Regions from separate parts of the Peribacillus sp. NPDC096447 genome, predicted to be linked through region 1. Evidence: riboswitches for the same ligand, from Rfam matches in the RefSeq annotation. Region 1 holds a riboswitch; the other holds the start of a gene.
What was found. A riboswitch is a leader RNA that binds a small molecule or an ion and turns the genes downstream of it on or off. The one in region 1 is predicted to bind FMN.

Region 1 (5,332 bases):
CTTTTTTACAGGTAAGCAGTTTTTCTTTATTGATTAATCCTCTAGTTTCATTCGTAAGTGGTGTATGAACAGTAATGATGTCTGCTTTAGGAAGCAATTCATCTAACGGCAGGGCCGTTACGGACATTTTCTTTGCACGATCGACAGTAAGGAACGGATCATAGACAATGACATCCATGCCGAATACCTTAGCGCGTTTGGCAATTTCCCCTCCGATACGTCCAAAGCCAATTATTCCTAATGTTTTACCACGAAGTTCAGTACCCGTATATGAAGAACGTTTCCACTCCCCATTCTTCAGTGAAGCATAAGCTTGCGGAATGTGGCGCATTAATGAAGCCATCATGGCGAATGTATGTTCAGCTGTTGAAATGGTGTTGCCGTCAGGTGCATTAACCACGACAATCCCGCGTTTTGTCGCCGAGGGGATATCTATGTTATCAACACCGACACCAGCGCGTGCTATAATTTTTAGCTGCGGCATACGGTTCATTAAATCCTCCGAAACCTTCGTAGCACTTCTTACAAGAATTGCATCAATCTGATCAAGTTCGTTTGCAGCTTCCTCTACGGTCTTTTGAATGAGATGAATGTTGGATGCCTCAGATAGCGGTCCGAGTCCTTCTGGTTTAATGGCGTCTGCTACTAAAATCCGATACACGTCTAAACACCTTCCTAGGAAAAAAATATCTTAAATTTCAGTTAATTTTACAATTGAAATGCTGAATATGTCAATTTGGCTTATCTGGATGTAAGCGCTTAATAGAATGGTTATCTTCTGATCATCTGTTTAATGTCGCGATATAAATGGCTTCATCTAGGATTGAATAATATAAAAAAATAATTTTCATTATTTTGAATTTTCGTTTTGTGTATCCACTATTTGTTTTAAGCCATTCACTGTGACGATCGATATTCAACCTAAATGAATCAACTGAGAAAAAAAGTGCTATCAAAAAACAGGTAATTCAGATATAATGGAAAGTATAAAAAATTTTATAGATCTATCTTCGGGGCGGGGCGAAATTCCCCACCGGCGGTGATGAAGGAATTTCTTCTTCTAAGCCCGCGAGCCTTACAAGGCAGGATTTGGTGCGATTCCAAAGCCGACAGTATAGTCTGGATGGGAGAAGATGGAGGTTCCTGAGTGCGTTTCAACAGTTATTTGCTGAACGTTTGTTTGATGTAACCTTTAATTTATCCCTTTAATTCTATTGGAATTAAAGGTTTTTTTATTGAGCATCAACATATTTTGGAACCCTAACCTCTTTTTCAGGTAGATCGGAAAAGAAGGAGAGAGACCTATGAAAAAGAACAAAGTGAAAAAAACGGTCACACTTGCCATGATGGGAAGCATTTCTTATTTATTGATGCTTTTAAATTTCCCGTTTCCGGGATTCCCGCCTTTTCTCAATGTTGATTTTAGCGACATACCAGCACTGATGGCGGCATTAATTTTTGGACCGATGGCTGGAATTCTAGTCGAGTTCATTAAGAACCTTTTGGATTTAGTCATGACAGGGACCTTGACTGCTGTACCTGTGGGGCATATCGCTAACTTTATAGCCGGAATACTGTTTGTCTTGCCGACTTATTATGTATTCCAGAAAATCAATTCAAAAAAAGGGATGACATTCGCTTTACTTGCGGGAACAGTTTCCATGGCAGTATTCATGAGTGTTTTAAACTATTATGTCTTCTTACCGGCTTATACCTTCTTTATGGGATGGGATGCAATGTCGGCACCCGAGTCAAGAAAGTTCGTTACGACGGCAATCTTGCCTTTCAATGTGATAAAAGGCGTACTCATCACATCTGTATTCATGTTGCTGTTCATTAAATTACAGACATGGATCAATAAACAAACATTATATAAAAATGCTTAATGGCATTGACGATAGAAATAAAAAAACAACCGGATATTCGTATTCGGTTGTTTTTTTATGCCTGTTTAATTTTGGTATGGGGAGAGGGCAAAAGAAAAGCCATTTTCGATTGAAAATGGCTTGTACGTTATTCGAATTTAAGTGCATCTCCGTCAAATGCCTCGTCAGCGACTTTAATAGAATCCGTTGGGCATCCTTCAAATGCATCCATCATGTCATCTATAAGTACATCAGGAATTTCAACGATTCCCTCGTTATCGTCAAGGGTAACAAATGCAATCCCTTCGTCATCGTAATCATATATATCTGGTGCCGCTGCTCCGCAAGCTCCACAAGCTATGCATGTTTCTTTATCCACAATAGTAAATTTAGCCATGAATATAACCCCTCCTAAGTTGATTGACAACTGATAATCTTTTTATTTCAGATTATTATCTCTTTCTTATTGTAAGACCGAATGCCAAACTTTTCAATAGAAATTGTATTGATAATAACTATCATGTAGCATAATGTCAACGGAAAACATCGAAATAATTAACTTGGTTCTTTCCATGATTCGTCATTTAGTCACATAATTTCCATTGTATTCATCAATAATAACGGCGATTTTTGCAGTTATTTGTTACAATGGGTTTATTGGTTAAATGAAACAAGGATGTGAGTCCCATGAATAATTATCTACAGGCCATCATTCTATATGCGATAAAAAAATTTCAAGGCGAACGCTCCATTTATGCTATATACCATATGCTGCAGGGGAAGAAATCGTCACAAACAATCCAGGATGCCCATTTATTCGGGCTAACGGATATTTTTGGGACAATACCTCGATTTACCCGTCAGCAATTAAATCAAAACATTGAACATTTACTAAAGCATGACTTGATTAATTTAACGGATAAACCAGATGCATATGAAATTAGTATGCAAGGTGAGGGAATGTTAGTCGATTACTTTAAAAATAATCCTTTTCCGGCGTATATAAATGGTTGGAAGTATCACAATATCACCCCGGTTTTCTGGGGAAGGTTAAACTTACTCATTCAAACCATATCCCATATTGTCCACAATGAAAGACGTTTTTATCCGATACAAAGAAATCCCAAAATCCAATTCTTCGTAAAGGAATTTTTACATGCCAATCGTCAGGATCGAGCGTTGATTGCCCAACATCTATATGATGAATTGATATCCCTTTTAGAAAGTCAAAGTGAAATGAAACGAGACATTTTCATTTTGAAAATAACCGGGATTAACAGGATTGGACTTACGTTTGAACAGATTGCAAAAAGGAAAGACGTAGAAGAAGAGTATGTTCGCTTTACTTTCCTTGACTCATTGCATCAAATGCTTGCTGAAATGGAAACGGGAAAGGAATACCCTCTCTTGTCCACATTAACAAATGATTGGAAAAGTAGTGGAAATCCTCATTTGACACAATCTACACAGACTACTTTACGATACATCCAGGAAGGGAAAACTCTGGGTGAAATAGCTGAAATCCGCAGATTGAAAGTCAACACCATCGAAGATCACCTCGTAGAAATTGTCTTATCGGACAAGAGTTTTCCGATTTCAGATTATGTGTCTATCGAGGATGAGAGAAAAATTGCTGAAGCTATTAAGGAACTTGGAACGAAAAAGCTTAAAGCAATCAAGCAGATGGTCGATAATAAAGAGATAAGCTTTTTCCAAATAAGACTTGTACTTGCGAAAATAGGTGAGTGATGATGAATATAGAACGAGTCCTCAAAGAAAAATTCGGTTTTGATGAATTCCGTCCTGGACAAAAGGAAGTGGTCGAATCATTGATGTCCGGCAATCATACTTTAGCAATGCTACCGACCGGATCAGGTAAATCATTATGTTACCAGCTGCCGGCTTATCTTTTAAATAAGACTGTCCTAATTGTCTCCCCGTTATTATCATTAATGCAGGATCAGGCAGATCAGCTGAAGATGAGTGGCGAAAAAAGTGTATTGACCCTCAACTCTTTTTTGACATTAAATCAAAAAAGGAAAGCTTTCGACCGGTTGCATAGTTATCGTTTTATCTTTTTATCTCCTGAAATGCTAAGCCTGGATGGTGTGATAAAATCCTTGAAATCCATAGATATAGGCTTGTTCGTCATAGATGAAGCACACTGCATCTCACAATGGGGGTATGATTTCCGTCCCGATTATTTGAATTTAGGAGAAGTGAGGCGTGAATTGAGCAATCCATTGACTCTTGCCCTGACAGCAACTGCAACCGATGAGGTGCGGAGGGATATCGTTGGTAAACTCAATATTGAGCCGGTCAATGAAACGGTCTCATCTGTTGATCGGGAAAATATTGCAATCATTGTCGAGCGAATGTTCAGCTACGATGAGAAGCTAGCACGTGTGCTGGAGCTTGTCAGGAAATTTACGGGAAGCGGGATTATTTATTTTTCCTCTAAAAAAGTGGCGGAATCGGTCACAGGGTTTTTACAGGAAAACGGGATCGATAGTGCCAATTATTATCACGGTGGAATGGAACAGGAACAAAGGATGCTCATTCAGCAGCAATTCATTTCCGGCCAGTTAAAGATTATATGTGCAACAAGTGCTTTTGGAATGGGTGTGAATAAATCCGATGTCAGATATGTTATCCATTTTCATATCCCATCGACGATGGAAGCATATCTTCAGGAGATAGGCAGGGCGGGACGGGATGGGAAGCAAAGTGTGGCTGTCTTATTATATTGCGAAGGGGATGAAGGGCTTCCGCTGCATTTGATGGAGCAACAGTTGCCTTCGGATTCGCAAATAGATGGTGTATGTTCTTTCCTTAATGCATCACAAAAGATTCCGGTGAATTTGACCCTCTCAGAAAAAGAACAGCTGTCTCAATCCTTTTCGTTAAACGAAGTCCAGCTGCGTTTTTTTACCCAGTTTATTACGGGCAATAACCTACATCAAGTGGCTGAGATGAAAGAGTATTGTCAAAAGAGGAAATCCAGGAATCAAGAAAAACTTCATAAATTCCTGCATTGGATCTATGCACCGGAATGTCGACGTTTAGGAATACTGGACTACTTTGAAGAAGAGCATCGGGAAGTGAATCCCATCTGCTGTGATATTTGTGGGATGGATACCGAAAAAATGGCTGATGTATGGCCGGAAGTCAAGGTGGATCAGGTCAATTCCTTTTCCTCGTGGAAAAAGGAATTGGCTTATATCTTATTAAAAAAGGAAAATGGCAATGAAAAATAAGCAAGCTGAAATGATTAAACAACTTACAGATAAACAGTTGCTATATAATTTGTTTCTTACACAAATTATTCTCTTAACGTTAGCCATCTTTTTAGGTATTATTTTATTTAAAGACCGTTCTGCCTTTTTCGACTTATTTATCTATGATGACCTGAACATTTTGCTGATTGGAATTCCCGCAGGAGTCATTGTCGTGCTATTAGACTTATT
Region 2 (5,332 bases), on a different contig from region 1:
CTTCAATCTTGGCCTGCTCAAGAAAAGCTCCTACATTCTGATTAAGGCGACCAATTGAATTATAACTAACCACTACTTCTTCTCCGAATGCCAGCTTAGCTACAATGCCGCAGCCAACTCCATCTAAATCATTATGTGTAAAGAGATGGTACACACAAACCCCTCCTAATAACTAATAAATTTACTTTTCCCTAAAGTCATGAATTTCAATTGCAATCTTTACAATTGTAGCATAATCATATCTGCATATTTTATCATGCTTCCATTACGTGATGCTTTTGTTCGTTTTTTTTTTGAAAATTCCCTAATGAATCTTTTTTTTCCATAATTTATACCAATATATAGTGAAAACACATTACTTTGAAATCGAGGTATTTCAATCCGACAATTAAAAAAGCCGCAGGAATGTTATTCCCTGCGGCTTTTTTATGCCAAATCACTGTTCAATCAATTTTCCAAGGTTGGCCATTTCAATTGCACTAACGGCCGCTTCATAGCCTTTGTTACCTGATTTTGTTCCTGCACGTTCAATCGCTTGTTCAATATTTTCAGTTGTCAGCAAACCGAAGATAACCGGTACACCTGTTTCCAAGGAAACGGAAGCCATGCCTTTAGCTGCTTCATTACAAACATAATCATAATGTGAAGTGGCACCCCTGATTACCGTTCCAAGGCCGATTACTGCATCATATTTACCTGTATTCACAAGTTTTTTTGCAATTAACGGTAGTTCAAAAGCACCAGGGACCCAAGCGATGTCAACATCATTCTCATCAACGCCATGACGCTTAAGGCCATCCAATGCCCCTCCTAAAAGCTTGCTTGTGATAAACTCATTAAATCTTCCTACCACGATGCCGACTTTCAATCCTGATCCGATTAATTGTGCTTCAATAGTTTTCCCCATGTCCAATTCCTCCTAATTTTAAAAAACAATATAATTTTTTTGTTCTGTTAAGATGTAATTCCTTAAATCCTCAAGCTTTCGGGATGTTCAGTTCAAGCTCCTGTTTCCCGATAGTATCATTTTGTTGAAGATACCGAATCAAATCGGCTATCGTAATGAATTTCAAGTTGAATTTATCAGCGATGACTTCTAAATCGGATACCCGGGCCATCGTTCCATCTTCATTCATGATTTCACAAATGACACCAGCTGGAGCGGCACCGCATAACTTCGCCAAGTCCACCGATGCCTCTGTATGTCCTGCCCTCCTTAATACGCCGCCTTCTTTAGCGACTATCGGAAAAGTGTGACCAGGCCTTTGAAAATCTTCAGCGACCGAATCTTCATTAAGAAGCTCAAGGATGGTCAAGGACCTTTCAAAAGCACTGATTCCTGTAGAGGTGCTTTTATGATCGACACTTACTGTAAAAGCAGTGCCATGATGATCGGTATTTTCTCCTACCATAGGATGCAGTTTCAATTTCGCTGCCAGTTCTTCAGTGATGGTTGTACAAATCAAACCACGTCCATGAGTCGCCATGAAATTAATCGCTTCCGGTGTCGCCTTTTCGGCCAGCACTACAAAATCCCCTTCATTTTCACGGTCTTCATCATCGGATACGATTACTACCTTGCCAGCCTTCAAATCTTCTATCGCTTCTTCTATTGTATGGAACATCATTACACCGCCCTTTTATTAGAATCCATGCTCTGCCAAAAACTCTAAATTCAGTCCTGGTTTTGGATTGCCATTTTTCATTTGATGTATTATATATTTCCCTATCATGTCGTTTTCGATGTTAACGATATCGCCAGCCGCTTTTTGTCCCAATATGGTGTCCTGATGAGTCAATGGAATCAATGATACAGTCAATAGGTTCCTTTCGATTCCAAATATCGTCAAGCTCGTTCCATCAATGGCTACGGATCCTTTTGGAATGCAAAAGGCACTGAGCCCCTCTTCCAATTGGATTACATAATAAACGGCATTTTCTTTCCGTTCTTTTTTTATGATCGTTCCGGTTCCGTCGATATGACCTGAAACAAAATGGCCGCCAAACCTTCCCTGTGCACTCATGGCTCGTTCGAGATTCACAGGTGATCCCAATTTCAATGTCCGGATCGAGGAAGCTTTGACCGTTTCCGGCATCACGTCGACCGTAAACAAACTTTTCGTGAAGGACGTTACCGTTAAGCAGACTCCGTTTACTGAAATACTATCCCCCAGATGAACATCTTCAAGGATTTTTTCAGAACGAATCGATAACTCCATACTGCTTTTTCCTTTTTTCATGGAATGTACGGTACCGATATCCTCAATGATCCCCGTAAACATGTTTTTCCCCCTTTTATAAAATATAAAAAACCCCTTAGGATAACCTAAGGAGTTAGCAGGAGAAATGAGTGAAAAAAATTGTATACCTAAAAAGCCTAATATTTTCATTTTTGAAAAATTAGGCGTACGTATACACTTGGGTTCCACACGTCCTTCTCCCATCCAGACTTTACTGTCGGCTTTGGAATCTCACCAAATCCTGCCTTTAACAGGCTCGCGGGCTTAGAATTTCTTCATCACCGCCGGTTGGGATTTTCACCCGACCCCGAAGGACTAAAATAATATCAATCTTTGAATATTTTATCACCATAAAGTGAAGATGTAAAATTTCTAACCTTAAATGGTTCAATTGTTACAGAAACTTCCTCTCTTTATGGAAAAACGACCTCAAAAGTCCCCGATGTGCTCTAAAGAGGTTAATCAGGCTAAATATGTGGAATAAGGTTAGAGGATCACAATTCATATAAGGAGGAAGCCTTATGCTTATTTCCATCATCAACTTGATTTTCTATCTGTTCGTCGTCACGATGAATTTTTTAGCTAATTTCCTGCCATTGAACGGCCAGACATCAGGAGAGATTTCCGATAAACTTGATGTCCTTTTCACTCCTGCCGGATATGTATTTTCCATATGGGGCTTTATCTATTTCCTGCTCGCCATCTGGGTATTCAGGCAGTTTTTAAGCAAACATCAAAACAGCCCTGCTTATAAGGCATCCTTCCCTTGGTTCGCTTTAAGCTGTGTCTTGAATGGCGCTTGGCTTTTGGCTTGGCACTATGAACACTTTTTGTTATCCGTATTCATTATCATTGCTCTTTTGGCTAGTTTAATGGTCATTTATACAAGCATAAAAAAAGTGGAGCACACTCCTTTCGACCTATTTCCGTTTTCCGTTTATACAAGCTGGGTAAGTGTTGCAACGATTGCTGACATTTCTTATTACCTCACGTATATCAAATGGGACGGTTTTGGGGTTTCAAGTTTAGCCTGGACGATCGTCCTGCTGATTGCAGCAACAATCCTGGCTTTTGTCTTTGCAGGTAAAAACCGGGATTGGTGCTATCCTCTCGTATTCGTTTGGGCGTTCATAGGCATCGGGATACGAAATAGCTCCGCCTATCCGGTAATTACGGACATTTCTTATATCCTGGCTGTCATCACTTTTATCGTATCCATCACCATCTTCATTAAAAATAGAAGGAAAATGGCAGCCTAAAATGCTTGCTGAAGATCTTGCCAGACATCCTGCCAAGCTTCTAGGCCAACTGAGAGACGGACCAGCTGGTCACTGATGCCCATTTGTTTCCGTGAATCTTCAGGAACGGCAGAGTGCGTCATGGTAGCGGGATGCTGGATCAATGTTTCCGCATCCCCAAGACTTACGGCAATTTTTATTAGTTTCAATTTATTGAGGAATTCCTGTGCATCCTGTTTTGTGCCATGCAATTCGAAAGAGATAAGGCCGCCGCCATGTTTCATCTGTTTTTGCATTATATAATGACCCGGTGAAGCTTCATCACCTGGATAATATACCTTTTTCACCTTTGGATGTTTCTTGAGTTCATGAAAGATTTCCATTGCGTTGGCCGAATGACGGTCCATCCTGACAGGCAAGGTCTTTAACCCCCGCAATAGTAACCAGGCATCGAATGGTGAAATGATTCCACCGATATCCTTCTGTGTAGTCCCTGCTACCTGATTCATGAATTCCTTCTTACCTACAACAAGTCCTGCAACGACATCCCCATGCCCGCAAAGATATTTCGTAGCGCTATGAAGGACGATATCACAGCCATACTCAAGCGGTCTCTGTAGGTATGGCGTCGAAAACGTATTATCCACTACGACCGTCACATTATATTCCTTCGCAACTTTCACCACCATCTGTAAGTCAATCATTTTCATCGTCGGATTGATCGGGGTTTCTACATAGATGCAGGTCGTTTCCGGCCGGATCATTTTCCTTACCTGTTCTTCTGTATCCATTTCACAAAAATCATGAGTGATGCGGTATTTATTTTTCATTAGCTGCAGAAGGCCAAATGTACAACCATATAACCCCTGTGAGCACAGGATGTGGTCATCTGTCTTTGTTAGCGCAAAAAGCACAGCTGAAACGGCAGCCATGCCTGAACCGAAAGCAAGGCCAGCTTCCCCGCCTTCCAAAGCGGCAATCTTTTCTTCAAGCACCTGTACCGTTGGATTTCCAAGTCGTGAATATATATATCCATCTTCCATACCGGCGAAACGCCTCTCCCCTTGCTCGGCATTTTCGAAAGTGAATGTTGAAGTTTGGAATAAGGGTGTTGCCAAGCTTCCTAAATGCTTCTTCGAGTCATATCCTTCATGGATGACTGCCGTTTCAAACTGTTTATACTTTCCTGTCATACCGTCTCCTCCTAACCTATGTCTCTATTGCTATCATATGTCAAAAACCCATATAAAGGAAGCGTTTTCATTCATGATTATCACCCATAAATGAACCCCTAATAGTAAATATAATATGATTTCTCGAGGGCAATAGATGAATAAGTTCATTTGGATTCTACAAATTGAGCAACTCTTATAATTTTAATCCTACGGGCATTCGTAAAAAAGGGACAGCCGCCATGGCCGTCCCTTTTTCCGAATCATTCATCGACTACGATGTTTCCACCATAGAAGGTTACTCTCGTTAATGGTAGCTCCAGTTCACGAGCCATTTTTTTCAACTCTCGCTCTTCTCTTTCCGTTACGATTGAAATGACAGTGCCATCTGCACCAGCACGCCCAGTTCTCCCTGATCTATGGATATATTGTTCGATGTTGTCAGCCATATCAATATGAACGACCGCAGTAAGGCCTTTAATATCCAGCCCCCTTGCCGCTACATCCGTTGCTATCAGCATCGGGGATTTTCCGGAACGAAGCTTGCGCAGCGCTTTCTCCCTGTCGACTTTATTGGATTCGCCATGAAGCACGCCCATTTCAATACCTTTATAGCTCAGCTTTTCATGTAAGACGCTCAGCTCTGCTATATCATTCAGGAAGGCAAGGGCCTTCACATCTT

Region 2: it holds a riboswitch for FMN, as region 1 does, so the genes downstream of both, ribE (riboflavin synthase) here and ACIQZD_RS01310 (ECF transporter S component) in region 1, are expected to answer to the same signal.

What each region holds. Positions count from the first base shown of each region.
Region 1 is NZ_JBIWEV010000001.1:262,323-267,654, reverse strand. It holds gene serA (phosphoglycerate dehydrogenase) at 1-661, opposite strand, end outside; FMN riboswitch at 1,003-1,139, shown strand; gene ACIQZD_RS01310 (ECF transporter S component) at 1,305-1,886, shown strand; gene ACIQZD_RS01305 (ferredoxin) at 2,014-2,262, opposite strand; gene ACIQZD_RS01300 (YpbB family protein) at 2,553-3,614, shown strand; gene ACIQZD_RS01295 (RecQ family ATP-dependent DNA helicase) at 3,617-5,122, shown strand; gene ACIQZD_RS01290 (CPBP family intramembrane glutamic endopeptidase) at 5,112-5,332, shown strand, end outside.
Region 2 is NZ_JBIWEV010000006.1:177,057-182,388, reverse strand. It holds gene ACIQZD_RS20555 (DHH family phosphoesterase) at 1-154, opposite strand, end outside; gene ribH (6,7-dimethyl-8-ribityllumazine synthase) at 437-907, opposite strand; partial or broken gene ribB (3,4-dihydroxy-2-butanone-4-phosphate synthase) at 987-1,625, opposite strand; gene ribE (riboflavin synthase) at 1,644-2,282, opposite strand; FMN riboswitch at 2,429-2,559, opposite strand; gene ACIQZD_RS20535 (TspO/MBR family protein) at 2,762-3,499, shown strand; gene megL (methionine gamma-lyase) at 3,496-4,671, opposite strand; gene ACIQZD_RS20525 (DEAD/DEAH box helicase) at 4,914-5,332, opposite strand, start outside.